Regions from separate parts of the Streptomyces sp. cg35 genome, predicted to be linked through region 2. Evidence: riboswitches for the same ligand, from Rfam matches in the RefSeq annotation. Region 2 holds a riboswitch; the other holds the start of a gene.

Region 1 (15,750 bases), 6.1 Mb from region 2:
GCGAGCAGGCTGAGCACACCGCCGGAGCGGAGCGCGCCCACCGCGTTGCGCACGCCCTCGGCCGGCTCCTCGACGTACTCCAGGACGCCGTGGCACAGGACCGCGTCGTACCCGTCGCGCTCGACGACGTCGAACAGGCCGGAGATGTCGCCCTGGACGCCGCGCACCCGGTCGGCGACCTCGGCCTCGGCGGCGCGGCGCTCGAGCGCGAACAGCGCGTTCGGGCTGGGGTCGACGACGGTGACGCGGTGGCCCAGACGGGCGACCGGCACCGCGAAGTTGCCGCTGCCGCCCCCGGTGTCGAGGACGTCCAGCGTCGGGCTCCCCGCGGCCTTGGCACGACGGTCCAGGGCGTCCTTGAGGACCTCCCAGACCACGGCGGTACGGAGAGAGGCACGGGGACGAGGGGGGTCGGAGCGCGGCGACGTCGTACGCGAGTGGTGGGAGACGGGAGGGCGCATCGGGTCCGACACGGCGGCTGACTCCTCGGCGTGAGCAGGTTCGGGCGCCTCCACCCTAATGGGCCCGGACGGGCGGCCTCGCCATCCGCGCACATCACCGCAATCGCTGGTCACCCCGCGTCGGGCACCTCCCGCTCCGCTACGCGCGCGTCGTCCTCCTGGCGCGGCTGGGGAAGCGCCGGCTGCAGCACGAGCATCCGCTCGACCAGGCGCAGGAACATCGCCACGTCGCGCAGCAGATCGTCGGCGTCGCGCGCGCTGGCCGCATCGCGGATACCGGCCTCCGCGCGCGCCCGGCGGGTCGCTCCGGAGGCGAACAGGGCGCTCCACTCGGTCAGTTCGGGTGCTATCTCGGGGAGCACTTCCCAGGCGCTGCGGATCCTGGCGCGGCGCTTGGGGGTGAGTTCGGGCCGGCCGCGGGCGGCGAGCACGGCGGCCGCGGTGCGCAGGGCGGCGAGGTGGGCCGTGGCGTACCGCTCGTTCGGTGTCTCGAGCACGGCCGCCTCGTCGAGTCCGGAGCGGGCCTGGGCGAGCAGATCGAGGGCGGCGGGCGGGGCGCTCGCCCGGCGGAGCACCGGGTGGACGTCGCTCGCCGGTCCGGTCAGTGAGGGGGCGTGGCCGGAGGCAGCGGGGCGGTGTGCGGCGGCTGCGGTGTACCTGGCCATGACGAACCTCCTGTCGTCTGTGTGACGGCGCAGTGGCCGTATGTGCCCATCGTGCGGTATGCCACTGACAATCGGCCCTGACCTGGCCTTTTGCTTCGATCGAAGGTTCGGGCTAACTTTTGCACTGACTGGTCAGTTCAAAAGAGGTTGCCGAGGGGGCCATGGCCATGGACGGTCCGGAGGGCTCAGTCGCCGTCACCGCCGAGGGGTTCGGGCTGAAGGGCCCGCGCGGCTGGGCGTTCCGCGGTGTCGACATCGACGCGGCGCCCGGGTCCCTCCTCGCGATCGAGGGGGCGTCCGGCAGCGGCCGCACCTGCCTGCTGCTGGCACTGACCGGACGCATGCGGCCCACCGAGGGCACGGCGACCGTCGGCGGGTTCCGGCTGCCGAAGCAGATGGCCGCCGTGCGGCGGGTGAGCGGGCTCGCGCACGTGCCGGGGGTGACCGACCTCGATCCGGCGCTCACCGTGGCCGAGCACCTGCGGGAACGGGCGCTGCTGCAACGCCGTTTCGACGGGTCGCTGCGCGGACTGCTGCGCCCCCGCGCCGAGCGCGCGGCCGAGGCGGCGCTGCGCATCGACACGGCCCTGGCCGCCGCCGGCCTGGACCGCGAGGCCCTGCCGAAGGGCTCCCGCACGGCCGTACGCGACCTGGAGCGCCCGGAGGCGCTGCGCCTCTCCCTCGCGCTCGCGCTCATCGGCCGCCCGGCGCTGATCGGCGTCGACGACGTCGACCTGAAGCTCGCGGATGCCGAACGGGCCGAGATGTGGGACCAGTTGAAGGCCATCACCGCGGCGGGCACCACGGTCGTCGCCGTGTGCAGCGAGGCACCGGACCTCGCCGACGCCGTCGTCGTACCGGCCGCCCCCACGAGCACCACCCCTGTGACCGACACCGACAAGGAGACGGCCGATGCGCTCGCCGAAGCTGGCCGCGCTTGAGCTCAAGCGCTTCGGCAGGGGCAAGCTGCCGCGCGCCGCGCTCGTCGCACTTCTGCTGCTGCCGCTGCTCTACGGGGCGCTGTACCTGTGGTCCTTCTGGGATCCGTACGGGCGGCTCGACAAGATTCCCGTGGCGCTCGTCAACGACGACAAGGGAGCGGCCGCCGCCGGCAAGAAGATCACCGCAGGCGACGACATCACCAAGGGGCTGTACGACAGCGACACCTTCCAGTGGCACGAGGTCGACGCCGCGCAGGCCCAGCGGGGCGTGGAGGACGGCACGTACTACCTGTCGCTGACGATGCCGGAGGACTTCAGCAAGCGGATCGCGTCCAGTTCCGGGGACACCCCGGAGACCGGCGCTCTTCGGGTGCGCACGAACGACGCGAACAACTACATCGTCGGGCAGATCTCCCGCACGGTCTTCTCCGAGGTCCGCTCGGCCGCGTCCACGAACGCGTCACGGTCCTTCCTCGACAAGATCTTCATCTCGTTCTCGGACATCCATGACGCGACCCAGAAGGCCGCGAAGGGCGCGGACGACCTCAAGGGCGGCATCGGCAAGGCCAAGAAGGGCTCGAAGGACCTGGCCGACGGCCTGAAGGACGCCAAGAAGGGCAGCGGCGACCTGGCGAGCGGCCTGAAGAAGCTCGACAAGGGATCGGCCGACCTGGAGACGGGGTCCCGGCAGGTCTCCGCCGGCACGCAGTCCCTCGCCGACAAGGTCAACGGGGCCGCCGACCAGGTGCTCCCCTTCCTGAAGGGCAACAAGAAGCAGATCGGGGACACGGCGCGGCTCGTGGCCGACTCCGCGAAGGGCATCCGGCACAACCTCGACGCCCTCGTGAAGCTGGCACCCACCGCGCGCAAGGGCGCCCACGCGGGATCCGACATCCTTGCCGCCGTCTACGAGCGTCGCTGCGAGAAGGCGCTGCTCGACGACCCGGCCTGCCCGGACCTGAAGAAGGCCATGACGGCCGCCGCGGACGTCGCCACCGTCTCCGACGACCTGAACACGCTCATCCAGGACGAGCACGGCGACCTGGACCTCATGGACAGCCACCTGAAGACGCTGCAGAAGCAGTCCGAGGCCCTCGCCGAGCGCGCCCCGACGCTCGACAAGGATGTCGAGAACGCGGTGGCGCAGATCAACAGGCTCAACAAGGGGGCGGGCCAGGTCGCCACGGGCGCCGGGAAGCTGCACACCGGGCTCGGCACGGCGAAGACCGGCTCCACCGAACTCGACGCCGGTGTAGGCAAGTTGAAGAACGGGGCGAACGACCTGAACGGCGGCATGTTCAAGCTGGCCGACGGCTCGGGGAAGCTGGCGGGCGGGCTGCACGACGGCGTCGAGAAGATCCCCGACTACGACAAGAAGGACCGCGATCAGCGCACTGAGGTGATGGCCGATCCGGTGCAGCTGGCCTCGCAGTCGCTGCACAAGGCGCCCAACTACGGGACGGGTTTCGCCCCGTACTTCATTCCGCTCTCCTTGTGGGTGGGCGCGATGGTCGCCTACATGCTGATCCAGCCGCTGAACCGGCGCGCGCTCGCCGTGGGCGCCTCCGCATGGCGCGTGGCGCTCTCGGGCTGGCTGCCGGTCGCGGCGCTCGGTCTCCTCCAAGTGGCGGCCCTGATGTCCGTACTGCACTGGGCACTTGGGCTGCAGATGCTGCACGCGGCCGGGACGGTCGGGTTCCTGTGCCTGGTCACGGCGTGCTTCGCGGCCATCGTGCAATGGCTGAACGCACGCTTCGGGGCGGCGGGCCGCATCCTTGTCCTCGCCTTCCTGATGCTGCAGCTGACGTCGGCGGGCGGCACGTATCCCGTGCAGACGAGCCCGGGCTTCTTCAACGCGATCCACCCGTACCTGCCGATGAGCTACGTCGTCGAGGCTCTGCGGCGGCTGATCTCCGGCGGCGGGCTCGGCCCCGTGTGGCAGGCCTGCGCGGTGCTGATGGCCTTCACGGCGGGCGCCCTCGCGCTCACCGCACTGACGGCCCGGCGCAAGCAGGTGTGGACGCTGGACCGGCTGCACCCGGAGCTGAGCCTGTGAGCGCGCCCACGGGACGGCCTGTGAGAATCGGGGGCATGGAAAGCAGCACACGGCGCCAGGCCACCCGGCAGAAGCTCTACGAGGCAGCTGTCACGCTCATCGCGGAGCAGGGTTTCTCCGCGACGACGGTCGACGAGATCGCCGAGCGCGCCGGGGTCGCGAAGGGCACCGTCTACTACAACTTCGCCAGCAAGTCGGTCCTCTTCGAGGAGCTGCTGCGGCACGGCGTCGGGCTTCTCACCACCTCCTTGCGGGACGCCGCGCAGAAGACCGACGAGCGAGGCGGCAGCAAGGTCGACGCCCTGGACGCGATGATCCGCGCCGGCCTCGTCTTCATCGACGAGTACCCGGCCTTCACGCAGCTCTACGTGGCCGAGCTGTGGCGCACCAACCGGGCCTGGCAGTCCACCCTCGCCGTGGTCCGCCAGGAGGCGGTGGCCGTCGTCGAGGGTGTGCTGCGCGGTGCCGTGGCGAGCGGCGAGCTGAGCGAGGAGATCGACGTCCCGCTGACGGCGGCGGCCCTGGTGGGCATGGTCCTCGTGGCGGCGCTGGACTGGCAGGCGTTCCAGCCGGAGCGCTCGCTGGACGATGTGCACGCCGCACTGTCGCTGCTGCTCCAGGGCCGGGTCGGCGGCAGCCCGTCGCTGACGCGCAAGGCGTGACCCGCCTCTGACGCGAGGAACGCGGAACGGGCCGCGCATGTGAAGCACCGGCATACGTGAAGCGCCGGTCCGGCAAGGCCTGTGGTCGTGATCAGGCCTCACCGGACCGGCGCATCCCCCGTTGTTCCCCCGTTGGACCCCGTTCGGTCTCCCCCGGGTCCCCCGTGCCTCGCTCCCACCCTTACGGGCGAGAGGAGCGGCCAAGGGCGCCGCATCCGTTCCGCCGCCCCGTGTCGGCGGTACCGGAGCCGCGCCCCTCTCCGTGTCCTCCACTCTTCCGTCTGCGCAGGTGGGACCCCATCCGTGCACCTACTCATCTCACTACCTAGGTACGGATACTCAGGCCTGGGCACTCATCCCCAGGCACGGAGAGTTCCCCACTGGTTACGATCTTGTCCGTGTCCGTACTCCCCCTGGTCTTCACCAGTGGCTGGGCGAGCGGCATCAACGCGTACGCGGTGGTCCTGCTGCTCGGCATCTTCGGCGCGACCGGGCTGACCGACGAGGTCCCCGAGTCGCTGCAGCGCCCGGACGTCCTGATCGTGGCCGGAGTGCTCTTCCTGTGCGAGGCCGTCGCCGACAAGATCCCCTATGTGGACTCGGCCTGGGACACGGTGCACACCGTGATCCGGCCGGTGTCGGGGGCGGTCGTCGGCGCCCTGCTCGCCGGGCAGACCGGTTCGCTGTCCGATCTCGCGGCCGGCGCGATCGGCGGTTCCACGGCCCTGGCCAGTCACACCGTGAAGGCCGGCACCCGGATGGCGATCAACACCTCGCCGGAGCCGGTGTCGAACTTCGTGATGAGCACCGCCGAGGATCTCGGCGTCGGCGGTGTCGTGACGTTCGCGATGTTCTATCCGGAGGCCGCCGCGATCATCGCGGCGGTGCTGCTGCTCCTCGGCCTGTTGCTGCTGTTCCTCCTCGTCCGGCGCATCCGCCGGTTCCTGCGCAGACGCGCCCAGCGGCGCGAGGAGAAGCGCCTGGCCCGTGAGGCACCGCCGCCGTGACCTGCGGGCGGCGTTGTCGGTGGCGGCCGATAAAGTTCCTGGCATGGCACGAATTGCGGTGATCGGCGCGGGGATGGGCGCCATGGCGGCCGCCGCTCGGCTGGCCGTCGCGGGCCACCGACCGGTGGTCTTCGAGCGCGCGTCGACGTACGGCGGCGCGGTCGGCCGGTTCGAGCGCGACGGCTTCGCGTTCGACACGGGCCCGGGGCTGCTGCCCCTGCCCGCGGTCTACCGCGATCTGTTCGTCAAGACGGGCAAGGAGCCGCTGGAGGACCTCGTTCCGCTGACCCAGGTGGAGCCCGCCGTACGGCACGTCTTCGCGGACGGCACGACGACGGACCTGCCGAACGCGCGGCGCGCGGGGGTCGCCGAGGCGTTGGACACGGCCGTCGGCGCGGGCGCGGGCGAGCTCTGGTCGGCGTTCATGAACCGGGCGCGGGAGGCCTGGGACCGCTCCCGGCGCCCCCTGCTGGAGGAGCCCCTGTGGCCCAACTGGCAGGTGCTCGCCGACCGTGAGCCGTACCCGGCAGTGGCCCGGCGGCGGCTGCTGCGCAAGGACCGCACGGCGACGACGCTCACCGAGATCGGCGCCCTGGAGCTGGGCGGGGACCCGCGTCTGGTGGCGCTCCTCGAGCAGTACGCGCTGGCGTACGGCCTCGATCCGCGTACGGCGCCGGCGAGCGCGGCCGTGCTGCCCTACATGGAGCAGACCTTCGGGACCTGGGCGGTGAGCGGCGGCCTGCGGGCGCTCGCGGACGCGGTGTACGCGCGGTGCCTGAAGCGCAGGGTCGAGTTCCGGTTCGACGCGGCCGTCACCCGGATCGTGGTGAAGGACGGACGGGCGGCAGGCGTCGAGCTGGCCGACGGGTCGGTCGAGGACGCCGAGTTCGTGGTGGCCGGTGTCGCGCCGGGAGTGCTCGACGGGCTGCTGCCGGACCGCAGTGTGCGGGGCGAGGTGCCGGCGCGCCCCGAGTCGTCGGTGCCCAGTCGGCTCACGGTCCATCTGGCGCTGCGCGGACCCCGGCCCGAGGGGACGCCGCACCGGACGGTGGTGCACGGGGCCGACCGGGACGCCGAGTTGGCGTGGCTGTTCGACGGCGGTCCCTGGCCCGCGAGACCGACGGTCGCGGTGCTGCGGACCGGCGATCCGTCGCAGGTGCCGGACGCCGGCCACGAGGCGGTCACCGTCACCGTGACCGTGCCGCCCCACGCGCGCGTGAGCGAGGCCGGTCTGGAAGCGGTCCTCACGGCGGCCGAGCGCACCGTGTCCGGCCTCCGCGACCGCCTCCTGTGGCACGAGACGCGCACGCCCCAGGACATCGCCGAGGCGACCGGAGCGGCGGGCGGCGCCGTGCCCGCGCCCGCCCTGGCCGCCGCGCGGGGAAGCCTGCTGCATCCGGCGAACGGGACGGACCTGCCGGGCCTCTTCGCGGTGGGCGGCTGGTCGCATCCCGGTGGCGGACTGCCGCACGTGGGCATGTCGGGAGCGCTGGTGGCGGGCCTGATCGTGGAGGGACCGGAGTTCCGCGGCTCGCAGTGAGCCGCGGCGGGCGGACGGCTCAGTACCGGTACTGCTGCTCGTTGTAGCCGGTGTCGTACCCGGTGTTCGGGTCGTGCTGCGGATACGTCGGGTAGGGCTGCTCGGGCGGGAGTTCGCCGCCGTAGCCCTGCTGCTGCTCGTCGCCGTTGCGCTGCTGCGGCACCCAGACGCCGCCCGGAGGCGTGTCCGCGCCGTAGCCCGCGGCGGTCGCGTACGGGTCGGCGTACTGCTGCTGGCCGGTGGCGTACGGGTCGCCGTACTGGGGCTGCGCCGGGTACGTCTGGGTCCCGATGTACGGGTCCGAGTAGGGCGCGGCGTACGGCTGCTGCCCGGTGTCGTAGCCGTAGTTCTGCTGGTCGTAGGCGTAGGCCCCGGTGTCGTAGCCGTAGTTCTGCTGGTCCGCCTGGGCGGTCTGGGCGTACGCCGAGTCGCTGTAGACGCCGTACTGGCCGGTGTCGTCGGGCATCGGCTCGGTCGTCGCGTACACCGCGGTGGACTCGGCGGGCGCCTGCGGAACCGGCGGGTAGTCCTGGGCACCCTGCTCGTACTCCAGGTCGGAGACCTCGAGCGTCGGGTCCTGGTGGACCGGCTCCTTCTTGCGGCGCTTGCTGCCGCCGGTGTCGGCACCGCCGGGGCCGTTCTTGAGGGCCCAGCCCGCCGCGAAGCCGCGGCGGAACGACAGGGTGACGTACGTCTGGCCGATCGCGAAGGCGATGGCACCGGCCCCGATGACGATCACCGAGGGCATCAGGACGCCGAGGACCACCCCGAGGAAGCCCACGAAGGCGAGCAGGCGCCAGCGCAGCCGCGCCTTGTACTGCAGCAGCACCTCACCGAGGAGCCACAGTGCCACCAGTCCGAACGCGACATAGAGGACCGCCCAGCCCATGTACGCCCCTCTCGTACGGCCGTAGCCCCTTGCGGGTACGGCCCATCAGGCCCGCTGCTCGTGCAGGCCCAGGTTCTCGTAGATTTCCAGCGTCGCAGTGGAGTTGTTGAGCGTAATGAAGTGCAGACCCGGGACACCTTCGTCAAGCAGCTTCGCGCAGAACTCCGTCGCGAACTCGATGCCAATGGAGCGTACAGCGGCCGGATCGTCTTTGGCTGTGAGGATCCGCTCTTTCAGCGCCGGAGGGAAGTCCGCGTTGCTGAGCTTGGGCAGGCGTTCGAGCATGCGCACGCTCGTGACCGGCATGCATTCCGGAATGATGGGCGTCTCGCAGCCCGCGGCGGCGACCCGGTCGCGCAGCCGCAGATACTCCTCCGGGTAGAAGAACATCTGCGTGATCGCGTAGTCGGCGCCCGCCCGGCACTTGTCGACGAAGTGCCGCACGTCGGTGTCCCACTCCGTGGAGCGCGGGTGCATCGCGGGGAACGCGGCGACGCCGACGCAGAAGTCTCCCGACTCCTTGATCAGCTCGACGAGTTCGGCCGCGTACGTCAGCCCTTCGGGGTGCGAGACCCAGTCGGCCATGGGGTCGCCCGGCGGGTCTCCGCGCACGGCGAGCATGTTCCGGATGCCGGCGTCGGCGTACTGGCCGATGATGTTGCGCAGTTCGGCGACCGAGTGCTCGACCGCGGTGATGTGGGCGACCGGCGTCAGCGTCGTGTCGACGACGATCTGCTGGGTCTCCTTGACCGTGCCCGCGCGCGTGGAGCCGCCGGCGCCGTACGTCACGGAGACGAAGTCGGGCGAGACGGCCTCGACCCTGCGCAGCGCGTTCCACAGGTTGCGCTCGCCCTTTTCGGTTTTCGGCGCGGAGAACTCGAAGGAGTACGTCGTCTTGCCGGTCGCGAGCATGTCGCGCACGGTGCGGGCGCGATCAGTCCTGGTGGAAGCAGTGCCAAGGGCCATACGGGCAGGTTACTGACGGAATCCGGTTGCCCATAATCCCCGTCCACCTTGCGGACAGACGAGCCGAAGGCCTGCTCCCCGAAGGGATCCCGGGGTCAGACCGAGCGCAGGCGCTTGGCGAATTCGGCGGTCGCGGCGGCCGGATCGTCGGCCTCCGTGATGGCGCGCACGACGACGACGCGACGGGCGCCCGCGTCCAGGACCTCGTCCAGGTTCCCCAGGTCGATGCCGCCGATGGCGAACCAGGGGCGGTCGGTGCCGAGGCCCGCGGTGTAGCGCACCAGGTCGAGACCGGGGGCGTGGCGGCCGGGCTTGGTCGGCGTCGGCCAGCAGGGGCCGGTGCAGAAGTAGTCCACGCCCTCCTGGACGGCGGCCGCGGCGGCCTCCGCGTCGGCGTGCGTGGAGCGGCCCACGAGGATGCCGTCGCCGAGAACGGCGCGGGCCGCGGGGACAGGCAGGTCGCCCTGGCCCAGGTGCAGCACGTCCGAAGCGGTCGCGTGCGCGACGTCCGCCCGGTCGTTGACCGCGAAGAGCTTGCCGTGGCGACGGGCCGCCTCGGCGAACACGGCGAGGTGCTCCAGCTCCTCGCCGGCCTCCATGCCCTTGTCGCGCAACTGCACGATGTCCACGCCGCTGGAGAGCACCGCGTCGAGGAACTCCGGCAGGTCGCCCTGGCGCTTGCGGGCGTCGGTGCACAGGTAGAGCCGGGCATCGGCGAGCTGCGTGCGCTTCGGGTCGGCCATGGGAAATCCCCCCGTGTGGATCAGGTGTCGTCCGGCGTGCGCACCACGGGGTCCGTGGTGCGCACGCCGGACGGTTGTCAGGTCAGACGGCGAGCGCCTGGGCGCGGCGCTTCACCTCCGTGCCGCGATTCTCGCTCAGGGCCTGCGCGGGCGTGCCCGGCAGGGTCGGGTCGGGGGTGAAGAGCCACTCCAGCATCTCTTCGTCGCTGAAGCCGTCGTCCCGCAGGACCGTCAGGAGGCCGACGAGCCCCTTGACGATCTTGTCGCCGTCGATGAAGGCGGCGGGCACGTGCAGTGCCCTGTTCTCACCACGGCGTACGGCGATCACCTGGCCTTCCTTCACCAGCTGCCGCACACGCGTCACCTCGAGGTCGAGTTGCTCCGCGATGTCGGGGAGGGTGAGCCAGTCGGGGACGAGAGCATCGATCTTTGCGTCAATCTCGGTCACGGGACAAGCCTGCCATCCCGGACTGACAGTCGGAAGTCGGGGCGGTCTGACCAGGGGTTTCCGCCACGCGGCGGACGGCACACGGCCGGCCCGCCCACGGTCGTCCGGGGTAGGCCGGGTTCAGGCCACCGCAGACTTCAAGGGGCGGGCGGGATCGCTCAGACGCTCCGGGTCCAGCACGGTGCCCGCCTCGATGAGCTTGCGGCCCTGTGCCAGATCGCGGGGCTTGCCGACGGCGAGCACGGCCACCAGGGCGCCCTCCCGCAGCCAGCACACCGACCAGGCCGCGCCGGCCGGGTCGCCCCGCCACACCGTCGTGTCGGCGGCGTCGTGGTGGCCCGCGTACTGCACGAAGCGGCCGAACTGCTCGGACCAGAAGTAGGGCACCGGGTCGTACACCGCCGGTGTCTCACCGATGATGTTCGCCGCGACCGTGCGCGGTCCCTGCAGCGCGTTGTCCCAGTGGTGGACCATCAGGCGCTGTCCGTAGCGCTTCGAGGGGAACGACGAGCAGTCCCCCACGGCGTACACGTCGAGTACGGAGGTGCGCAGCCCCGCGTCGGCCACCACCTCGTGGTGTGCGCCGAGGCCGATGCCGGAACCGGCCAGCCAGCGGGTCGCGGGGCGGGCCCCGATGCCGACGACGACGGCTCCGGCGGGCAGCCGCGTTCCGTCGTCCAGGACCACGAGGCCCGGCTCGACGTGCTCCACGCGCGCGCGGGTGCGCAATTGGGCTCCCGAGTCCGCGTACCAGGCCGTCATGGGGGCCGCGACCTCGGCGGGCAGCGCCCCGGCCAGCGGCCGCTCGGCCGCCTCCACGACGGTGACCCGGCAGCCGGCCTCGCGGGCGGCGGTGGCGAACTCGGCGCCGATCCATCCGGCGCCCACGACCACCACGTCGTGCTGGTCGGCCAGCACGGGCCGCAGCCGCTCGGCGTCGTCGAGGGTGCGCAGCAGGTGCACTCCGGGGACATCCTCGGCGCCCGGCAGCCGGACGGGCTCGGCGCCGGTGGCGACGACCAGGACGTCGTACGGGACGGGCCCCTCGGCGGTGTCCAGCTCGTGGTCGCCGGGGCGCAGGCCCGTGACCTCGCGGCCCAGCTCCAGGGTGACGCCGAGTGCCTCGAAGTCCACGTCGAAGGCCGATCCCTCGGCCTTGCCGAGCAGCACGGCCTTGGACAGGGGCGGCCGGTCGTAGGGCTGGTGGGGCTCCGCCCCGATCAGCGTGACGGCACCGGTGAAGCCCTGTTCGCGCAGCGCCACGGCCGTCTGTACGCCGGCCATTCCCGCGCCCACGATGACGACGTGCCGCTGCCCTGTGGGTGTTCCGTTGCCGCTCCGCTGCTCGCTCACGGGATCACCTTAGGCACCTGATCTTGCGTCAGTCAGCGGCGCGGGCCACTCCCGCGCCGTGACGTCCTGCACACGGGCCGCCGGTTTAGTGATCAAACAGGGGCGGCGATCTCCTCGACCACACTGGTCCCCCTGCCCACCTGCGACTCCCACTCCCATGTCTCGTCGAGCCGCACCCTGCCGTCCGGCAGCTCGGACACGGTGGAGAGGCAGTGCCCCGAGGACGTGGTCCCGTCGGTCTTCAGCTGTACGTAGCGGAAGTCGAGCCGGTCACCGGAACGCGTGCCCACCAGGTGCCCCTGTACGACGTCGCCGCCTTCATAAGAGGCCCACACGCGCCCGCCGTCCTGGTGGTAGGCGAAGCGCGTACGGGTACCCACTTGGCCCGGCGCCTGGTCGGCCACCGGGGCGAGAACGAGACCGTCGAGCGATCGGGCCACGGGCGGAGGCTCCCTTACTGGAGGTCGTGCGCAAGAGTTAGGGTGGCCAACGTAAAGCACTCGCGGGAGCCCGTACGCAGCGGGCTGAGAGGGAGGCTGGAGCGGCCTCCGACCGTACGAACCTGATCCGGGTCATGCCGGCGAAGGGAGGGGCTGGACGCCCATGTCGCGTACTCCGTCCAAAGCCACCGACGTACTGGTCGTCGGGGGCGGCATCATCGGCCTGGTCACCGCGTGGCGGGCCGCGCAGCGCGGTCTGTCCGTCGCGGTGGTGGATCCCGATCCGGGCGGCGGGGCCGCCCAGGTGGCGGCGGGCATGCTGGCCGCGGTCACCGAACTCCACTACGGCGAGCAGACGTTGCTGAACCTGAACGTCGAGTCCGCGCGCCGCTACCCGGACTTCGCCGCCGAGCTGGCCGAGGCCTCCGGCCGGGACCTCGGCTACCGCGCGTGCGGCACGCTGGCGGTCGCGCTGGACGCGGACGACCGGGCGCATCTGCGTGAACTGCACGCGCTGCAGAGGAAGTCGGGCCTGGAGTCCGAGTGGCTGTCGGGCCGTGACTGCCGCCGCCTGGAGCCGATGCTCGCGCCGGGCGTACGCGGGGGCCTGCGGGTCGACGGTGACCACCAGATCGACCCGAGAAGGCTCGCGGGCGCCCTTGTGACGGCCTGCGAGCGCACGGGCGTGGTCTTCCACCGGACCCGCGCCGAACGGCTCCGTGTCGTACAGGACCGGGCGTCCGGCGTCCTCCTCGCCGACGGCACCGAACTCGCGGGCGGCCAGATCGTGCTCGCGGCGGGCAGCCGCAGCGGGCAGCTCGCGGGGGTACCCGACGAGGTGCTGCCGCCCGTCCGCCCGGTCAAGGGCCAGGTCCTGCGCCTGACCGTGCCCCGGCGGTACGCGCCGTTCCTGAGCCGCACGGTCCGCGCGGTCGTCCGCGGCAGCCACCTGTACCTGGTGCCGCGCGTCAACGGCGAGCTCGTCGTGGGCGCCACGAGCGAGGAGCTCGGCTGGGACACCACGGTCACGGCCGGCGGGGTCTACGAACTGCTGCGGGACGCCCACGAGCTCGTCCCCGGCATCACGGAGCTGCCGCTGACCGAGACCTGCGCGGGCCTGCGCCCCGGCTCGCCCGACAACGCCCCGCTCCTCGGCCCCACCCCGCTGCCGGGCCTCCTCCTGGCCACCGGCCACTACCGCAACGGCGTGCTGCTCACGCCGGTCACCGGGGACGCCATGGCGCATGTGCTGGTCACCGGTGAACTCCCCGAAGAGGCCCGCCCGTTCACCCCCAGGCGCTTCAGCGGCGCCTCCTTGGAGCAGCCCGCATGAACGTATCCGTCAACGGCGAGTCGCGCACCGTGACCGCGGAGACCACGCTCGACGCCCTGGTGGCCACCCTCACCACGGCGCACTCCGGCGTCGCCGCCGCCCTGAACGAGACCGTCGTCCCGCGCACCCAGTGGCCCGCGACCGCGCTCTCCGACGGGGACCGCGTCGAAGTCCTCACCGCCGTACAAGGAGGCTGACTCGTCCATGGCTGACGACGCTTTCGTCCTCGGGGGCACCACGTACTCCTCGCGCCTGATCATGGGCACGGGAGGCGCCCCGAGCCTCGACATCCTGGAACGCTCCCTGACCGCCTCCGGCACCGAGCTCACCACGGTGGCGATGCGCCGCGTGAACGCGACGGTGCACGGCTCGGTGCTCTCGGTCCTGGAGAAGCTCGGCATCCAGGTCCTCCCCAACACCGCGGGCTGCTTCACGGCGGGCGAGGCGGTCCTCACGGCCCGCCTGGCGCGCGAGGCACTCGGTACGAACCTCGTCAAACTCGAGGTCATCGCCGACGAGCGCACCCTGCTGCCCGACCCGATCGAGACCCTGGACGCCGCCGAGACCCTGGTCGACGACGGGTTCACGGTGCTGCCCTACACCAACGACGACCCGGTCCTGGCCCGCAGGCTCGAGGACGTGGGCTGCGCGGCGATCATGCCGCTCGGCTCCCCGATCGGTTCCGGGCTCGGCATCCGCAACCCGCACAACTTCCAGCTGATCGTCGAGCACGCGCGCGTGCCGGTGATCCTGGACGCGGGCGCGGGCACGGCCTCCGATGTGACGCTCGCCATGGAGCTGGGGTGCGCGGGTGTGATGCTCGCCTCGGCGGTGACCCGCGCCCAGGAGCCGGTCCTCATGGCCGAGGGCATGCGGCACGCGGTGGAGGCGGGCCGGCTGGCGTACCGCGCGGGCCGTATCCCCAAGCGCCACTTCGCTGAAGCCTCATCGCCCACAGAGGGCCGGGCCCACCTCGACCCGGAGCGCCCGGCCTTCTGACACGGTCACAGCTCTGCTGCAGTACGGGACCGGTCCCGCTGCACGCATCGGGCATGTCAGTCACTCCTCGTAGACTCCCCTGCGTGGACACGACCCTTCAGGACCCGTTGCTCGGGCACGTGCTCGACGGCCGGTACCGCATCGACGCACGCATCGCGGTCGGCGGGATGGCCACGGTCTACCGGGCCGTGGACACCCGCCTCGACCGCGTGCTCGCGCTCAAGGTGATGCACCCCTCGCTGGCGGCCGACGCCACGTTCGTCGACCGCTTCATCCGCGAGGCCAAGTCGGTCGCCCGCCTCTCGCACCCCAATGTGGTCGGGGTCTTCGACCAGGGCGCCGACGGCGCGTACGTGTACCTGGCGATGGAGTACATCGCGGGCTGCACGCTCCGCGACGTCCTGCGCGACCGCGGTGCGCTCCGGCCCCGCGCGGCGCTCGACATCCTGGAGCCGGTGCTCGCCGCGCTCGGAGCGGCGCACCGCGCGGGCTTCGTGCACCGCGACATGAAGCCGGAGAACGTCCTGATAGGGGACGACGGCCGCGTGAAGGTGGCGGACTTCGGTCTCGTGCGGGCGGTGGACACCGTCACGAACACGACCGGATCGGTCCTCGGCACGGTCTCGTACCTGGCACCCGAGCAGATCGAGGACGGCACGGCGACGCCCGCCGTGGACGTCTACGCGTGCGGAGTGGTCCTGTACGAGATGCTGACGGGGTCGAAGCCGCACTACGGGGACACTCCGGCCCAGGTTCTCTACAAGCACCTCAACGAGGATGTCCCGCCGCCCTCCGCGGCGGTGCCGGGACTCCCCTTCGAACTGGACGACCTGGTCGCTTCGGCCACGGCCCGCACCCCGCAGGTCCGCCCGCACGACGCCGTGGCGCTGCTCGCGCAGGCCAGGGACGCGCGTGCGGCGCTGACCGACGCGCAGCTGGACGCGGTGCCGCCGCAGGCGCGGGACGTGGAGCACGCGGGGGCGGACGACCGGACGAGCGTGATCCCGCGCGCGGTGCAGCTGCCGCTGCCCACGGAAGAGGACCGGTTCAACCGCACCAGCCGCCTGGAGTCACCGCCTCCGCCGCCCCCGGCCACCGCCCCGGCACGCCGCAGGAGCGGCGGTCCGCGACGCGGCACGTTCGCGATCATCGCGGCGATCCTGCTGGTCCTCGGCGTGGGCGCGGGCGTCTGGTACATCAACTCCGGCCAGTTCACGAAGGTCCCGCCCCTGCTGGCCAAGACGGAG
Region 2 (15,750 bases):
CGGTGCCGTACTTGCCCTGGAGTCGGGAGGCCTGCTCCCCGCCGAGGAACCGGACGAATTCCCGGGCCAGTTCGGGGTGCGGCGTCCGGGCGTAGACAACGTTCGCCAGGCCGTGCAGGACGGTGGCGCGGCGGCGGCCCTTGGGCATCGGCGCGACGTCGACCTTGGCCCGCAGTTCGGGGTCGCGGTAGAACGTCGCCGCGTTGTAGGACGCTTCGTAGGTCATGGCCAGCGTCCCGGACTGGAACATCTGGGTGGGGTCGGTGTCGGTCATCTGCTGGAGCGTGGGCGAGGCGCGGTAGCGGTGGATCAGGTCGACCCACAGCTGCAGTCCCTCCCTGGTGTGCTCGTCGGAGTAGCCGGAGCGCGCCTTGTCCGCGGAGATGACCCAACCGCCCGCCTGGGGTATCGAGTTGTAGTAGTTCTCCTGCGGGCGGACCGGGGCGCCGACACCGTAGATCCCGCGCCTGCGGTCGGTGAGCCGCTGGGCGGTGGAGATCAGGTCCTGCCAGGTCCAGCTGTCGTCCGGGTAGTCGACCTTGGCCCGGTCGAAGATCTCCTTGTTGAACCAGAGGGCGACGGTGTCGAAGTCCTTCGGGGCGCCGTACTGGGTGCCCTTCCAGCGGTAGAGCGACATCAGGTCCGGCGGGAAGTCGTCGGGCCGCACTACGGCGTCGGGCCCGTCGGTCTCCAGGGGCAGGAGCTGTCCCGCGTCCGCGTAGAGGCCGAAGTTCGGGCCGTTCATCCAGAAGACGTCCGGGGCCGCGCCGCCGGTGCAGGCGGTGCGCAGCTTCGTCCAGTACGTCCCGTTGGGGGTGAGCTGGACGTCGACTGTGACCCCGGGCCGGGTGCGCTCGAACTCCCGCGCCGCCCGCTGCATCGCGGGCACCTGGTAGACGTCCCAGACGCCGTAGGTGAGGTGGCCGCGCCGGGAGCCGCCGGAGGAGGCCGACGAGGACGCGGAGGAACTGCAGCCGGAGGCGAGTGGGGCCGTCGCGAGCGTGGTCGCGGCAGCCGCCGAGAGGAGGGAACGTCTGCGCACGCGGGGCCTTCCTGGAGGGGGTGAGGGCAGCGCCCTTCCCCACCCGGGAGAAGGCGTGCAGCCGTCGGCGGTCGTTCGGGGGCGTGGCCCCACAACCGGAGTACCCCGACGCTATTTGCTCGAAGTTGACGGGTCAATGGCTGTTTGAATCAACTTTGCGCATGAGAGCCCTGTCGCGGGACAGCCGGACGCGGCACCGGGGCGGAGGGCCACAGCGGTGCAGATCAGTCTTTGTCAGGAGAAGAGCGTCGTCGCGTCACGCGCTCGGACGTCAGGCGCACACCTGCGCCGCGACGGCGGACAGCGCCTCGCCGAGGGGCAGTTCGATCCGGCGCGCGGCCCAGCGGTCGCCGCGGGTGGGGCCCTGGTTGACGATCAGGACCGGGGTGCCGGACTGCGTCGCCCGGCGCACGAAGCGGAGCCCGGACATCACGGTCAGGGACGAGCCGAGCACCAGGAGGGTGGTGGCCTCGTCGACGAGGCGGTGGCACGCCGCCACCCGCTCGGGCGGCACGTTCTCGCCGAAGAAGACGACGTCGGGCTTGAGCACGCCCGTACCGCAGGCCGCGCACGGCACCACCTGGAACGCGCGGACCGCCTCCTCGGGCAGCTCCACGTCTCCGTCCGGATTGACCCGCGCCGCACGGTGTCGCCCTGCGGCGGCCTCGAACCCCGGGTTGGCCTCCCGCAGCCGGCGGTCGAGCTCCGAGCGGGTGCTGCCGCGACCGCAGTCGAGGCAGATCACGCGGCTCAGGCTGCCGTGGAGCTCGATGACGTCCCGCACCCCGGCGGACTGCTGCAGCCCGTCCACGTTCTGCGTGATCACGCCCGTGACGAGCCCGGCTTCGGCCAGCGTGGCGACGGCCCGGTGCCCGGCGTTCGGCCGGGCGCGGGTCATCGCCCGCCACCCCAGCTGGCTGCGCGCCCAGTAGCGCTGTCGCGCGTCCTCGCCGCCGACGAACTCCTGGAAGGTCATCGGGACGTGCCGTCGGCGCAGGGAGCCGTGCTCGCCGCGGTAGTCGGGGATGCCCGACTCGGTGGAGAGCCCCGCGCCGCTCAGCACGGCGACCCCGCCCGCGCGCACGGCCTCGACGACGATGCCCAGGTCGGTCGAGGCCGGCGGCAGGTCGCCCGTGGGTTCCCAGGTCAGCGTGGGTCGCGTCCGCATGGTTGCCAGCTTACGAGGCACAGCGGGCCCGGCGCCTGCGGTCGGGACGACGGGGACGGGACGTCGGGGTGGCCGGCGGATCAGCGTTCGGCTGCGTACACGATCAGGTTGTCCACGGGGTGGCCCTGCGGGTCGAAGGCGCCGTCGCAGGTGATCAGGCGCAGGACGCGCGCGTTCGTGGCCCCGTAGACCTTGTCCGTCGGAAAGGCCTTCTTGCTGACGGTCTCGGTCGCCGTGACCGTGAAGTGGACGGTCCTGCCGCGGGAGTCGCGCACGGCGATGTCGGCACCCTTGCTGATCTTGTGGAGGTCGTGGAAGACGGCTTCGCCGAACCGGGTGTCGTTGTGCCCGATGATCACGGCGGCGCCGGGCTCGCCCGGAACCGCGGCACCCGTGTACCAGCCGGCGGTCATCCCCTGCTCGGCGGGCGGGACCTCGACGGTGCCGTCCTGGTTCAGTCCGAGCGGGAGAAGAGCGCTGTCGACGCCGACGGACGCGATGGTCACCCGGTCGGGAACGGCGGAAGCGGTGCGCTCGGGTCCGGGCACCCGACGGGTGGGCGGCGCGGTGGTCGCGTCGCCGCTGATGCGGGCGCCGGTGCCCGAGGAGCAGGCGGTGAGCGAGACGAGGAGGGCGAGCAGGGGCAGGGCGGCCGCGCGGCGCGTCGGCTGGTGCACGAGGGACTCCTGGGGCGGAAAGCCGGGGCGCCGCCCGGGAAACGGACGGCGCCTTGAGCGGAGGGCGGTTGCTCAGTGCTGCGCCGAGCGGCGGCGCAGCACCACCGTGCCCGCGCCCGCGAGGAGTGCCGCCGCGGAGAGCGAGCCGACGAGGGCCGTGGTGGCGCCGTCGTCGTGCGCCGCCGGCTGTTCACCGGCGGCCACACCGCCGCGCGGCGGTGTCGTGGCGGAGGCGGCCCGCTTGCGCGCCGCCTCCGAGTCCTGCGCCGGAGCGGGCGTCGCCTCGGCCTCCTTGGCGGCGGCCCGCTTGCGCGCCGCGTCCGAGTCCCCGGTCGGGGCGGGCGTTTTGTCGGCCTTCTCGTCGGCGGCGCGGTCGCTCGCCACCGGCTTGGGTGTGGTGTCGGTGGCGAGCGCGGTGCCGGCGGGCACGAGCACCCCGGCCGCCACGGCGGCGGCGACGGCTGCGGTGCGCAGGGACAGTCGGTGGGACATGGCGATGACTCCAATACCTGTTCGCTCGGGGCCGGTCGGCCACGAGACGTCGATCGCCGGTTGTGAGCCGGTGATCGACGGACACAGGCTTGCGCGGAGTTGTGAAGAAGCTGTCAGACCGCTGTGGTCGTGGCATCAGGGCCGGTCCGCGGGGGCGGACCCGTGCGCGGCAGCCGCAGCGCGAACACCGATCCCTCGCCCTCCGTGCTCGCGGCCGTGGCCGAACCGCCGTGGGCCTGGGCGAGTTTGCGGACGATCGACAGGCCCAGGCCGCTGCCGCCCGTGCGCCGGTTGCGGGACTTCTCCGCGCGCCAGAAACGGTCGAAGACGTACGGCAGGTCGGTCTCGGGGATGCCGCTGCCGGTGTCGGCGACCTCCACCACGATCTCGTCACCGGACTCCGTCGCGTGGGCCCGCAGGGTGACCGTGCCGCCCGGCTCCGTGTGACGGATCGCGTTCGACACGAGGTTGGCGACCGCCTGCCGAAGCCGCACCGGGTCCGCCGTCAACTCCGGCACGGGAGGAGCCTGTTGCTCCACGGCCAGCGTCACCCCCGCGGTCTCCGCGCGCACGTGGTGGGCCGCGGCGACCTGGCCGAGCAGTTCCTCGACGCGCAGCGGCCGCGGGTGCAGGCGCAGCGCGTCCGCGTCCGCGGCCGCCAGGTCCTGCAGGTCGTCGATGATGTGCTGGAGCTGCACGGCCTCTTCGAGGAGCGACGCGACGAACGCCGGATCGGGGTCGGCCAGTCCGTCCTGCGCCGCTTCCAGCCAGCCGCGGATGGTGCTCAGCGGCGTGCGCAGTTCGTGCGCGACGTCGCTCACCATGGCCTTGCGCTGCTCCTCCAGACGTGCGCGGTGGGCCGACATGTCGTTGAACGCGGCCGCGAGCCTGCCGATCTCGTTGTCCGTCGTCACCGGTACCGGCTGCGCGGCGCCGCCGTCCCGCAGTCGCTGGGCGGCGCCCGTCAGCGCGTACAGCGGTCGCACCAGTCGGGTGCCGGCGAGGACGGAGGCGCCGACGGTCAGGGCGAGGACCAGGGCGGCGACGCCCGCGATCTTGGCGGTGTTACGGGGGGACAGGTCGAAACCGGGGACGGTGCCGCCGTCCGGGTCGCCGATGAGCAGCAGGACGGGCGCGGCGACGTAGGAGGTGAGCTGTTCGCGGCGCGCCGTGCTGACGCACGAGGCCACCGTGCGGTCGTCCTCGGCCACGGTCGCGACCGGGGCCGGCGTCGGTGCCCGGGACGCTTCCTGCGCCGGTACGGGGCGCGGCCCCTGCTCCCAGGTGAGGTCGAGGGAGAGGGCGACGCGGGAGTGGTCCTGGCGCGTGAGGCAGGAGTTGGTGAGGCGGGTCAGCGCGGCGAGCGCCTTGCGCTCCGTCGTCGTCGGCCGGTCGAGCGCGTCCGTCGTGCACTTGTCGTACACCGGGGGGAGGGTGGCGGTGCTCGTCCCGGTACCGGCGCCGGTGCCGACGGTCTGTATCCGCGGGCGGCCGCTCGGGCCCACCACGATGTCCGAGGCGAGCCCGACCGACCGCAGGCACGACGTGGCGCGCCGGGCCAAGGCGCGCAGCTGCGACCGCTCGGCGGCCGGCAGCCGGAACGGGCCGACCGCGCGTGCGTCGATCCGGTCCGTCGACGCGGTCGCCGTCCGGGTCCGGTCGGCGGCGAGCGCCGTGTCCACGGACAGCGGATCGACGGTGGCCGAGGCCTGCGTGGGCAGCGCGCCCGGGGCCGTGTGCCCCGCCGAGTCGGCGAGCGGACGGCGTGCCTGGGTGGTCACCGTGATGTGGCGCCCCGTGGAGCGGGCCAGGTCGCGCACGGTCGCGTCGACGCCGTCCCAGCCGGGGTGCGTGGCCGCGTACCCGAGCAGGGTGTCGTAGATCCTCGTGTCGTCGGCGAGGTTCTGGCCCTGTTCCTGCTTGATGGCGCCGGACGTGGTCTGGACGGCGAGCCAGGCCGTCGCCGCCACGGAACAGGTGGCGACCAGGACGGAGACGCCCAGCAGTCTGCCGCTCAGGCTCTTGCGCAGCGGCGGCCGGTCCCGCCGCGGCCCTTCCCCCGGCCTACGCCGACGCATCGCGTGCGCCCTTCGCCGGGTCCGTCAGCTTGTAGCCGACGCCGAACACGGTGAGCAGCCGGACCGGGCGGCGCGGCGCGGGCTCGATCTTCTTGCGGAGGTTCATGACGTGCACGTCGACCGTGCGGTCGCTTATGTACTTGTCGAATCCGTGCAGTTCCGCGAGGAGCCGCTGACGGCTGAAGACCCGGCCGGGCTCGGCGGCCATCGCGGCGAGCAGCCGGAACTCGCCGGGTGTGCACTCCACGGGCGCGCCGTCGACCGAGACCTCGTGCCGGTCGGGATCGACGACCAGCGAGCCGACCGTGAACCGGGCGGTGCCGCTCGGGCCGGGGCCGCCCCGGTGGGTGCGGCGCAGCAGTGTGCGCACCCGCGCCATCAACTCGCGCGGGCTGTACGGCTTCGTCATGTAGTCGTCGGCGCCCAGGTCGAGGCCGAGCAGCAGATCGTCCTCGGTGCTGCGGGCCGTCAGCATCAGCACCGGCACCTCACGCGCCTCCGCGCGCAGCACGCGTACGACGTCCAGGCCGTCGGTCCGCGGCATCATCACATCGAGGACGAGGAGGTCGGGCTCCTTGTGCCGGACCTCCTCGATGGCCTGCCGCCCGTCCCCCACGACGGTGACGGCGTGGCCCTCCCGCTCCAGGTAGCGGCGGACCAGTTCGGCCTGTTTCTCGTCGTCTTCGGCGACCATCACATGTGCGCACACCTGGCAGAGCGTAGGCGAGCCGCGTGACGTGCCGCTTCGGCGCGGTTCCTCCGCGGCCCGACGCGGGCGGTGCGCGCCGTCAGAGTCCGGCGTCCGCGGGGCGGCGGGCGATCCACAGCTGTCGTGTCGAGCGCACCACGAGGTCGTCGCGGTGGCGCACGTCCTGCGCGCCGCCGTCCAGGAGCGTGTCGAGCGCCGCGAGGTCGGCGGCGTCGACGCGGCCCTCCACGGCTCCGCGGATGCGGTGCAGGACGCGGTGCGCGTAGAGTCCGGCGCTCGCGGGCAGCGGGGTCGAGGCGTCCAGGCGCAGATGCTCGGTGTGCTCGTACTCGACGCCGAGACCCGCCGCTGCCAACAGGGTGCCCCAGTCGGCTCCCAGGTGGGGCACCTGCTCGGCGTGGAGTGCGGTGAGCGCCGTACGGCACCGGTCCTCCAGGCCGGTCCGGTCCGGCACGACGTCGTCGGGCAGGAAGCGCGGCATCCCGTCCAGTTCGGCGACGGCCACGTGCCCGCCGGGGCGCAGTGCTCCATGGATGACGGCGAGCGCCGCGGCCGGGTCGTCAAGGTGATGGAGGGAGGCCGAGGCCCAGACGAGGTCCGCGCCGTCGATGCCCGGCAGGCTCGCCCCGGCGTCGGCCTGGACGGTCTCCACCCGTGCGGTCACGTCCCGCTCCGCCGCGGCCCTGGCGAGCTGTTCCAGCATGTCGGCGGAGCTGTCGACGGCGGTCACCCGCGCGTCGGGGAACTGCTTCAGCAGCGCGAAGGTGCCGGTTCCGCTGCCGGCACCGAGGTCCACGATGTGCCGGACGTCGTCCCCGGCCAGCTCCGCGACCCGGGCGGTCACGGAGGCGAGGTAGCTCGCGAACAGTTCGGCGTCGCGGTCGAGGATCTCCGCGAGGCCGTCCGGGCCGGGTCCGTGCTGGTGCGCTTCCCCGTGGCCGCCGTGCGCGTGGGTGTGTGCGTGGGTGCCGTGAGCTGCGGATACGTCGTGCGTCATGGGTCCGACGGTACGCGCTCTTGCCCTCGGCGCATTCCGATTTGCCCATGACGCAAGAAGCCCGCGATCTCGACGGCGTGCTGCGCAAAAAGCTCGGCTGTACTGGGCGGGAGCGTCAGGGGGCGGTGGCGAGGCCGACGAGGTGCCGGGCCGTGCCGGCGGGGTCGACGAGCTGGTGGAGGTGTGCGCCGGGAAGGTGTGCCACGCGCCAGCCGCGTGCGCGCGCCTCGGCGCAGAGGTCTTCGTACGGCGGGCCGAACAGCAGGTAGGAGCAGGGGTGGTCGTCCCAGCCGTCGGGCACGGGGATGTGCTGCTCGTAGTAGGACAGCGGCAGAGTGGGCTGCTCCTCGACGACCGTCCGCCGCATCGCGGGATCGGCGAACATCGGGGCGATGTCGGCCTCGTCCCACCAGTCGGTCCATCGCGGCAGTACGCCGTCGACCGCCATCGGGCGGAGAAGGTCCAGCAGTTCCGATGGCGCGACGGGGGTCGGTCCCGTCCGGGCCGGCAGCGCGGCGTCGACGAAGACCGAGCCGGTCACCGGTTGGTCGAGGCCCGAGCGGATCACAGGGAGGAACAGGCCCGCGTTGCTGTGTGCCACCAGGACGACGGGCTGGTCGGCCGGGACGTGCCGGAGGTCGTCACGGACGGCGCGGACGATGCCGGGCCAGAAAGGCGGAGCGTCGGCGGCCACGTGCAGCAGGGACGGCACCCGCGCCTGATGTCCCGCCGCTCTCAGGCGGTCGGCCACCGGGCGCCAGGTCGCGGGACCCACGGACGGGCTGTGGACGAGCACGAAGAGCGGCTGCATGGGCCGATCCTGTCGGCCTCGGCGGGACGGCCGCGCCCGTCTTGGCCGACAGCAGAATCCCTGGACCCGCATGACGCGTACCGGCGTCCGGCCGGCAGCCGGGCGCCGATGCCTGTCAGTTCAGGTCGGACCTGATCACGTCGGGCCGACGTCGGTGCGGCCCGTCCGAAGCGTCTTGCCCCGACGCAGCCTGAAAGGCGCGTAGAGGACGAGCGCGGTGCCGAAGGCCACGTAGTAGCCGAGGTCCGCGCCGTGCAGCGCCTCGGCGACGGGCCCGACGTAGAGGGCCGTGTCCATGAAGGGAACGGTGGCGGCGAAGGCGGCGAGGAACGCCAACAGCGCGGGCAGAAAAGGTTGTTGACGGGCCTGTTCCTCGGCCAGGTCGATGTCGGCGCCGCCTCGCTCACGGGCCCGGGCCCGCCAGTCGACGAGGACGACCGCCACGAACCCGGGAATCCAGTAGCCCACGAACAGGAGCACGTTCTGGAAGCGGGCGGCAGTGTCCGCGGCGTGCATCCACAGCACCAGCGGGAAGCCGAGGAGCGCGGCGAGACCGGCGGCGAGCGGGCGCGGCAGGCGCGCCCCGATGACCTGCAGGGCGAGCGAACCGCTGTAGTCGTTCATCGCGTTGCTGCACAGCGCGGCGAGCGCCACGGCCAGCAGTCCGACCGAGCCGATCACTCCACCGCCGAGCAAGGTGTCGACGCCCTGGGCGGTCTGGTCGGTGAAGACCGAGGCGCCCCAGAGCCCGAGGGCCTGAACGGCGGTGAACGACACGACGACGCCGGACAGCGTGCACCAGAACATGCGCGCCGGGGAGGTGGCGCGCGGCAGATATCGGCTGAAGTCGCTGGCGTACGGAGCCCAGGAGATGGCCAGGCTCAACGCGATCGTGGCGGTCAGGACGAACGCGCCGAAGCGGTCGGCACCGTGCGCGGCCCCGTGGCCGGCCGGGGTGACCCCGGCGTCGGCAAGGCGGACCGCCAGGGCGCAGAAGGCGATCGCCAGAACAGCCGTCATGCCCTTCTGGAGGCGGTGGATCGCCTCGTAGCCCAGCGCGCCGAGCGCTCCTTGGGCGGCCATCATCACCAGCGCCCCCAGCCAGAACGGCCAGCCGCAGAGCCGTGCGAGGGCGTCGCCGCCGAACAGGCCGATGAGCGCGTCCCAGGCGATGGACGACAGCCATTGCAGAGCGCCGGGTACGACCACGCCCCGCCCGAAGGCCAGCCGCGCGAGCGGCAGTTGACCCGCACCGGTGCGGCTGCCCCAGGTGCCGAGGTAGGCGGTGGGCACGGCGCCGAGCACGGTGCCGACGACCACCGCGGCAAGGGCGGTGGCGAAGTCCAGCCCCAGGGCGATCCCGACGGTGCCGGTGAAGACGCCGCTCATGGTCAGGTTCGGCGCGAACCAGACGGTGAACAGCCGTCCGGCGCGCCCGTACCGGTGGCTCTCGGGGACGGGGGCTATGCCCCGCGCCTCGGGGCGCCAGTCCCCCGGTGCGACGGGCATGCGCCCGTCGAAGACGGCCGCGCCCGGCGCCTCGGCGGCGTGCGGCTCCATGGAAGCGTGCGGCATCGACATCGCTGACATCCCTCCGCCAGTGCTAACTGGTTCAGGTTCTACGGGTGTGATCTCAGCCCCGTCGCTGTCGCGGGGCACCCCGTGTCGGGCAGTACCGGAGCGAACACTAGCCGGTCCTTCGCCCTGCGCTCGCCCCACCCCCATGACCTCCGATAAGCCCCGCTTATGGCGCGATTCGCCGTCAGACCCTGCGCTTATGCTCGTGAGTGCCGGGCAGGCCCGCCCGGTGATCACGGTTCAGGAGGGGTGCGATGAAGACCATCGGGTTGATCGGCGGGATGAGCTGGGAGTCGACGGCGGAGTACTACCGGCTGCTCAACGAGCTCACCCGGGACCGGCTCGGCGGACTGCACTCGGCGCGGTGCGTGCTCCACTCGGTGGACTTCGCGGAGATCGAGCGGTTGCAGGTCGAGGGCCGCTGGGCGGAGGCCGGACGGATTCTCGCCGCGGCGGCCCGGAGCCTGGAGGCGGCCGGCGCCGACATGCTGCTGATCTGCACCAACACGATGCACAAGGTCGCCGACCAGGTCCAGGCGGCCACGGCTGTCCCCCTGATCCATCTGGCCGACGCGACCGCCGACGCCGTACGTGCGGCCGGACTCGGGCGGGTCGGCCTGCTGGGCACCGCGTTCACGATGGAGCAGGACTTCTACCGCGGCCGCCTCGAACAGGGGGGCCTCGACGTCCTCGTGCCCGATGAAGCGGGCCGGGCGCTCGTGCACCGGGTGATCTACGAGGAGTTGTGCCTCGGCGTGGTCCGCGACGCGTCGCGCGCCGCGTATCAGAAGGTCATCGCGGGACTCGTCGATGCGGGCGCGCAGGGAATCATCCTCGGCTGCACCGAGATCGAGCTGCTGATCGGTGCCGAGGACAGTCCCGTCCCCGTCTTTCCGACGGCACGCCTGCATGCCGAGGCAGCCGTGACGGCCGCGTTGGGCGACGCCGCGTCCTGAACCAGCGGCTGCCGGCTCCGCGGCGGCCGAGCGGGCCTGCGTTCAGGACGCCCGCTCCCCCAGTCCCTCCGGGGCCCAGTACGCCTCGACGGCGTCCGTGACGGAGCCGTGGACGCCGCCCGAGAGGCAGTCGGCAGCCGCGGTGTACAGCGCGGAACGCACCACGGCGCTCGCGACGACAGCGAGGAACCCGTCCCCCGACATGGCCTCCGCCTCCAGGCTCGCCCGGACGAACGCCCGGGCCGCGCCGATGTCACAGCGCTCGGCTCCCGTGAAGTCCACCACGAAGACCTGCTGTCCGGTACGGGCCATGCGCGTCAGCAGACCGCACAGCTCGGCCGCCGCGCCCTCGTCGAACTCGCCGACGACATCGACGACCAGGACACCGCCGTCTTCCCAACGGGCCGGGAAGCTCACCCGCGCTCGTTCCATCTTCGACCCCTCAGCCATAGGGCCGCACGGCCCCTATCGGCTGCGCCTACCCCCGATCCGGGAAGCCACGCCCCCTTGTGTGCCGGGCAGGCGATCAGCACGCCGACACCGCTGGAGTCGCACGGCGCGAGACCTTCGAGATCGAGGACGAGTTGCCGGACCGGGCACAGGTCGATGCCGGGCAGCGCGGCGCGGACCTCGGGCGTGGTGTGGTGGTCCAGCTCCCCGGTCGGTTCCCTGCCGTGGCGGGGAATCGTGGCGCCGCTGTTCCCATCGTGTTCCCCAGAACCTGAATGACTCGGTCAAATGCGGGAACCCCGCCCAGACCAGGGCAGAGAACAGGGCTGACGCCCCGAGCCCCTCCCGGGAGGGTTCGGCAGTGAGCTCGCCACCCCGCTCTCCGCCCGCTCGTGGAGCGGGCGGAGAGCGGGGCCCTCGCCCGGTCACGAAGCGGGTGGCCGCCGATCGCCGCATGCGCTGTCGCCCCGGTGGCGATCCAGACGCCGCTCGAGTTCCGCCCGGATGCCCGCGGAGAGGTCCCCGCTGCACCCCCACTCGATCAACGCCTCGGCCACCTCACGCAGCTTGACGTTCGTGTTCATGGACACCTCGCGGAGGATGTTCCATCCCTCCTCCGGCGTGTGCCGGCCGACCGCCACGATGATGCCGATCGCCTGGTCCACCGTCGCGTGCGCGTGGATGGCGCGCCGGAGCTGTTCGTTCTCCTCTTTCAGCGCGGCCACCGACACCTCCGCGCCCTCCGCCGGATCGGCGCCTTCGCCTTCAGGGCTCATCACGACCTCCGCGCTGTTGTCGGGACGGGGTACCGCTCGGCCGGGCAGTGCTGTCTCCATGGGGCGGCTTGTTTCACACTCTCTCCCACTTTTCACGCCGCGCAATGCCTTGCGTAACGCATCGGCATGCCCTCGACATATTCGCACCTGTGCGGTTTGACGTCCCGAAAAGTGGTGAGCAGCACAGGAGTTGATGCGGGAGGTGCAGCATGGTTCCGAATCTGGGCCAGAACGGCCAATGGGTGCGTACGCGCACGGAGGCCGACGCGAAGGTCCTCATCGAGGAGAAGCGCGCCGAGCAAGAACGCTCCCTGCACATGGGAACCGGCACCCTGGTGCTGACGGGCGCGGTCGTGCTGTTCATCATCGCGTGGTCCGTGTACGGGACGCCGCGCTGAGTGCTCCTCTCACGGGTGCCGGGTCGATCCGTCGGCAGCGCGGCATCTGATGCACGCCACCCCGGTCCCCTACGACCACCCCAAGCTCCGCAGGCTCAGCACCAGGTCGCGGGGCAAGCCGTGCGTGTCGTGCAGATAGTGCAGGTCCTCTTCGTCGAGCGGGCCCTGGAAGCGCGGGCGGGCCAGCACCTGTCGGCCGCGCTGGAGAAGCCGGCGGAACCGCTGTTCCTCGTCGAGGAGAACCCCGCGCACCTCGTCCGGGTCCGTGGTCTGCCGGAAGTGGTCCAGGGTGTGGCGCACCAACTCCCCCGGAAGGTCGCCCAGATGAGGTGAGGGGTCGTCGCGCCACAAGACGGTGAGGGCACGCCGCACCAGCCGCCGCAGCACGTAGTCGCGTCCCGTGTTGCCCGGCCGCACTCCGTCCCCGATCACCACGATGGCGGAGCGCAAGTGGTCGCAGACGATACGCAACGACGGTTCGTCCAGGTCCCACAGGGACGGCACCAGGTCGCGCCACGGCGTGAAGACATCGCATTCGAACACGGAGTTCTTGCCCTGGAGCAGTGAGGCCAGCCGCTCCAGGCCGAGGCCGGTGTCGATGTTGCGCTGCGGCAGCGGCACGAGGGAGCCGTCGGGAAGGCGGCGGTGACGCATCATCACGTGGTTCCACACCTCGACCCAGCGGTCGTCACGGGTGGGCGTCGACCGCGGTGGGGTGTCGCCGGTCCAGACGAAGATCTCCGAGTCGGGTCCGCACGGGCCGGTCGGGCCGTTGGACCACCAGTTGTCCTCGACGGTGAGCTCCACCGGGACCCCGAACTCCTGCCACACGCGCAGGGAGTCCGTGTCGGGGCCCACTTGCTCGTCGCCGCCGAAGACCGTGGCGTGGATCAGGCCCGGGTCGACACCGAGCCCCTCGGTGAGCAGTTCGTATCCCCATACGAGGCTCTGGGGGCCTTCGTAGTCGCCGAGCGACCAGGTGCCGAGCATCTCGAAGACCGTCAGATGCGTGGGGTCGCCGACCTCGTCCACGTCCGTGGTCCGCAGACAGCGCTGCACGTTGACCAGCCGCCGCCCCAATTCGTGCGGCTTCCCTTCGAGGTACGGGGTGAGGGGATGCATGCCCGACGTGGTGAACAGGACGGGATCGCCGGGCGGCGGCAGGAGTGTGGAGCCGGTGATGCGGCGGTGGCCGCGCTCCTCGAAGTACTCGACGAACGTACGGATGATCTCTTCGGTGTTCATGGGGTGTGGCTCCTTCGCGACTGAGCGGGGAGGCACCGGACACGGGGTCCGCACGATCATCGGAGACCGGAGCGGGCAGGGAAGGGACTGCCACGGAATCCTCGGCGGGCCGTCTCCGGTCGCCGAGGAAGAACTGAAGAACGTCAGGCGGCAACCGGCGAGCTGGTCGCTCGCGCGGTTGCGGTGGCACTTCGGCCGATGACGTTCATGGCTCCACGCTAACGCGGCCCGCGCGGGAACCACACCTGCTTTTCGACTCGCCCCGGCGGCGAGGCCCGGCCGGCGCACGAAGGAGAGCGCGGCGGCCTGCACGCCACCGGAGTCGGTCACGTCGCGCAACCAGGCGGCGCCTGGCTCGTTGACCGGACATGGCCGAGATTGATGCGATCAACAGCTTGGCGCACCGCGTCCCGGTGCAGCCGCACTCCCGCACCGCGCCGGACGGCACGCTCCGGAAGCCGCCGCAGCAGCCCGAGGAGAACGCCGTATCGGCGCAGGCCGAGGAGCAGATCTGCTGCAACCGGTGGTCCACCGTGATCTATTGACCCAAACCGCAGTCGTCCGCCGCCGGGAACGCCTCAGACGGGCTCACGGGTCGAGGCGCGCCGCAGCAGCGTGGCGGGAACGAGCCGGTGCCGCGCCGCGGTCTCCTCCGTCCGCGGGTTCTGGATCACGCCGATGAGCAGCTCCGCGGCCTGCTTGCCGATCTCCTCGGGCGCCAGGTCGAGCGCGGTGAGCGCGGGACGGGCGCTGCGGGCGAACTCACCGTCCGCGCCGACGACGATCTGGACGTCCTGCGGCACGGCGAGACCCAGTTCACGGCAGACGGCGAGCGTGGCGAAGCCGAACTTCTCCATCACCACGTACAGCGCGTCGGGACGGTCCGGGCGGCTGAGCAGCCGGTGCGCGGCCGCGGTGGAGTCGGTGCCGGGCTCGGCGCGGTCCATGAGCACCGGATTTCCCGTGCGCGCACACCAGTCACGGTAGGTACGGGCGGCGTCCTCGTCGTAGGACTGCCCGGTCGATCCGGTCAGCAGACCGATCCGGCGGGCCCCCGTGGCCGCCAGATGCTCGAAGGCGGCGACGGCGCAGGTGGACAGTTCGTTGTCGACCCAGGGGAAGGCGTCCTTGCGGGACAGGTCGCGGCCGGTGGTGACCACGGGCACACCCATGTCCGACAGCCGCGTCAGCAGCGGGTCGTCGGTGAGCGGGTCGATGACGATGGTGCCGTCGAGCGGGAGCGAGTCGAAGGGGCGGCCGTCGAGGGAGGGCGGGACGAGCACGAGGGAGTAGTCGTGCGCCATCGCCGTCCAGGTCGCGGCGTTCACGATCTTCACGAAATACTCGATGTCGGTGATGCCGCCCTCGACGGCGGTGCGGTGCGTCAGACCGAGCAGCCCCGTACGGGCGCCGCGCAGCCCCCGGGCATTGGGGTTGGCGCGGTAGCCGATCTCGGCCGCGACGGCCAGCACCCGCTCGCGCGTCTCGGCGCCGACCCGGCCGACCCCGTTGAGCGCGTGCGAGGCGGTGGTGACCGAGACTCCGGCCCGCCGGGCCACCTCGCGCAGGCCGCCTCCCTTGGCCGCCCCCTGGGCGCGGGGGCCCCGGGCCGCTCCGTTCCGCTTCGGCTCTGTGACGTCTGACATGGCGGCGAGCTTACCGGTTGACTGCCAAAACGTTTAGGCAGTACCGTCCGGACCGTTGCCAAAACGTTTGGGCAACAGGCTCGGCGTTCGCACCGGACCACTCCCGTGCCGCCTGCCGCTCCCCCGCACACCGCCGTGCGCCCCTCCGGTTCGCACCGGACATCCCCGTACATCACCGTCCCGTCCCTCCAGGCCGGGACGCGAGTCCGCAAAGGACGCCTGCCGACCATGGCCGAGGCCACCACCGCCGCCCCGCCCGGATCCTCCGAGCCCGCCACGCCGACGTCCGTCTTCACGGTCGAGCAGCGCGGCATCGACGCCGTCCCCGCCGCCGAGCGCCAGGGCGGGCCCAGCCGCCTGTTCGGCCTGTGGGCCGGGACCAACACCACCGTCTTCACCGTCGTCTACGGAGCGCTCGTCGTCTCCTTCGGCCTGTCGTTCTGGTACGCGGTCGCACTGATCGTCGTCGGCAACGTCCTGGGCTTCACCGTCACCGGCCTGACCAGCCTCCAGGGACCGCGCACCGGAACGTCCACACACTCCGTGTCGCGCGCCGCCTTCGGGCCGCGCGGCGGACGGCTGCCGGCCCTGCTGAGCTGGGTCATGCTGGTCGGCTTCGAGGCGGGCGGCATGGTACTGATCGTCCTCGCCGGCCTCGCGCTCCTGGAGCAGGCCGGTGTCACGGCCGGCACCCCGCTCAAGCTGCTGGTCATCGCGGTGGCGGCCG

Evidence for each region. Region 2 has a riboswitch for thiamine pyrophosphate ahead of ACQUQD_RS01830 (purine-cytosine permease family protein). Riboswitches for the same ligand answer to the same signal wherever they lie in the genome.
Region 1: it holds a riboswitch for thiamine pyrophosphate, as region 2 does, so the genes downstream of both, thiO (glycine oxidase ThiO) here and ACQUQD_RS01830 (purine-cytosine permease family protein) in region 2, are expected to answer to the same signal.

The regions. Positions count from the first base shown of each region.
Region 1 is NZ_CP191268.1:6,489,127-6,504,876, reverse strand. Features, by position in the region: gene ACQUQD_RS29710 (class I SAM-dependent methyltransferase) at 1-461, opposite strand, end outside; gene ACQUQD_RS29705 (SAV_6107 family HEPN domain-containing protein) at 572-1,126, opposite strand; gene ACQUQD_RS29700 (ATP-binding cassette domain-containing protein) at 1,294-2,067, shown strand; gene ACQUQD_RS29695 (YhgE/Pip family protein) at 2,039-4,123, shown strand; gene ACQUQD_RS29690 (TetR/AcrR family transcriptional regulator) at 4,159-4,785, shown strand; gene ACQUQD_RS29685 (DUF4126 domain-containing protein) at 5,184-5,792, shown strand; gene ACQUQD_RS29680 (phytoene desaturase family protein) at 5,836-7,332, shown strand; gene ACQUQD_RS29675 (hypothetical protein) at 7,352-8,221, opposite strand; gene metF (methylenetetrahydrofolate reductase [NAD(P)H]) at 8,267-9,187, opposite strand; gene thiE (thiamine phosphate synthase) at 9,283-9,930, opposite strand; gene ACQUQD_RS29660 (Rv2175c family DNA-binding protein) at 10,013-10,378, opposite strand; gene ACQUQD_RS29655 (NAD(P)/FAD-dependent oxidoreductase) at 10,499-11,662, opposite strand; gene ACQUQD_RS29650 (hypothetical protein) at 11,824-12,171, opposite strand; TPP riboswitch at 12,224-12,337, shown strand; gene thiO (glycine oxidase ThiO) at 12,335-13,504, shown strand; gene thiS (sulfur carrier protein ThiS) at 13,501-13,701, shown strand; gene ACQUQD_RS29635 (thiazole synthase) at 13,709-14,503, shown strand; gene pknB (Stk1 family PASTA domain-containing Ser/Thr kinase) at 14,557-15,750, shown strand, end outside.
Region 2 is NZ_CP191268.1:349,864-365,613, forward strand. Features, by position in the region: gene ACQUQD_RS01790 (ABC transporter substrate-binding protein) at 1-1,042, opposite strand, end outside; gene ACQUQD_RS01795 (NAD-dependent protein deacetylase) at 1,314-2,210, opposite strand; gene ACQUQD_RS01800 (class F sortase) at 2,291-2,887, opposite strand; gene ACQUQD_RS01805 (hypothetical protein) at 2,960-3,379, opposite strand; gene ACQUQD_RS01810 (sensor histidine kinase) at 3,493-5,457, opposite strand; gene ACQUQD_RS01815 (response regulator transcription factor) at 5,444-6,151, opposite strand; gene ACQUQD_RS01820 (class I SAM-dependent methyltransferase) at 6,246-7,163, opposite strand; gene ACQUQD_RS01825 (alpha/beta hydrolase) at 7,279-7,974, opposite strand; gene ACQUQD_RS01830 (purine-cytosine permease family protein) at 8,110-9,555, opposite strand; TPP riboswitch at 9,547-9,647, opposite strand; gene ACQUQD_RS01835 (aspartate/glutamate racemase family protein) at 9,807-10,508, shown strand; gene ACQUQD_RS01840 (STAS domain-containing protein) at 10,551-10,940, opposite strand; gene ACQUQD_RS01845 (STAS domain-containing protein) at 10,922-11,194, opposite strand; gene ACQUQD_RS01850 (ANTAR domain-containing protein) at 11,384-11,794, opposite strand; gene ACQUQD_RS01855 (hypothetical protein) at 11,944-12,132, shown strand; gene ACQUQD_RS01860 (alanine--tRNA ligase-related protein) at 12,202-13,377, opposite strand; gene ACQUQD_RS01865 (hypothetical protein) at 13,746-13,922, shown strand; gene ACQUQD_RS01870 (LacI family DNA-binding transcriptional regulator) at 13,956-15,023, opposite strand; gene ACQUQD_RS01875 (purine-cytosine permease family protein) at 15,252-15,750, shown strand, end outside.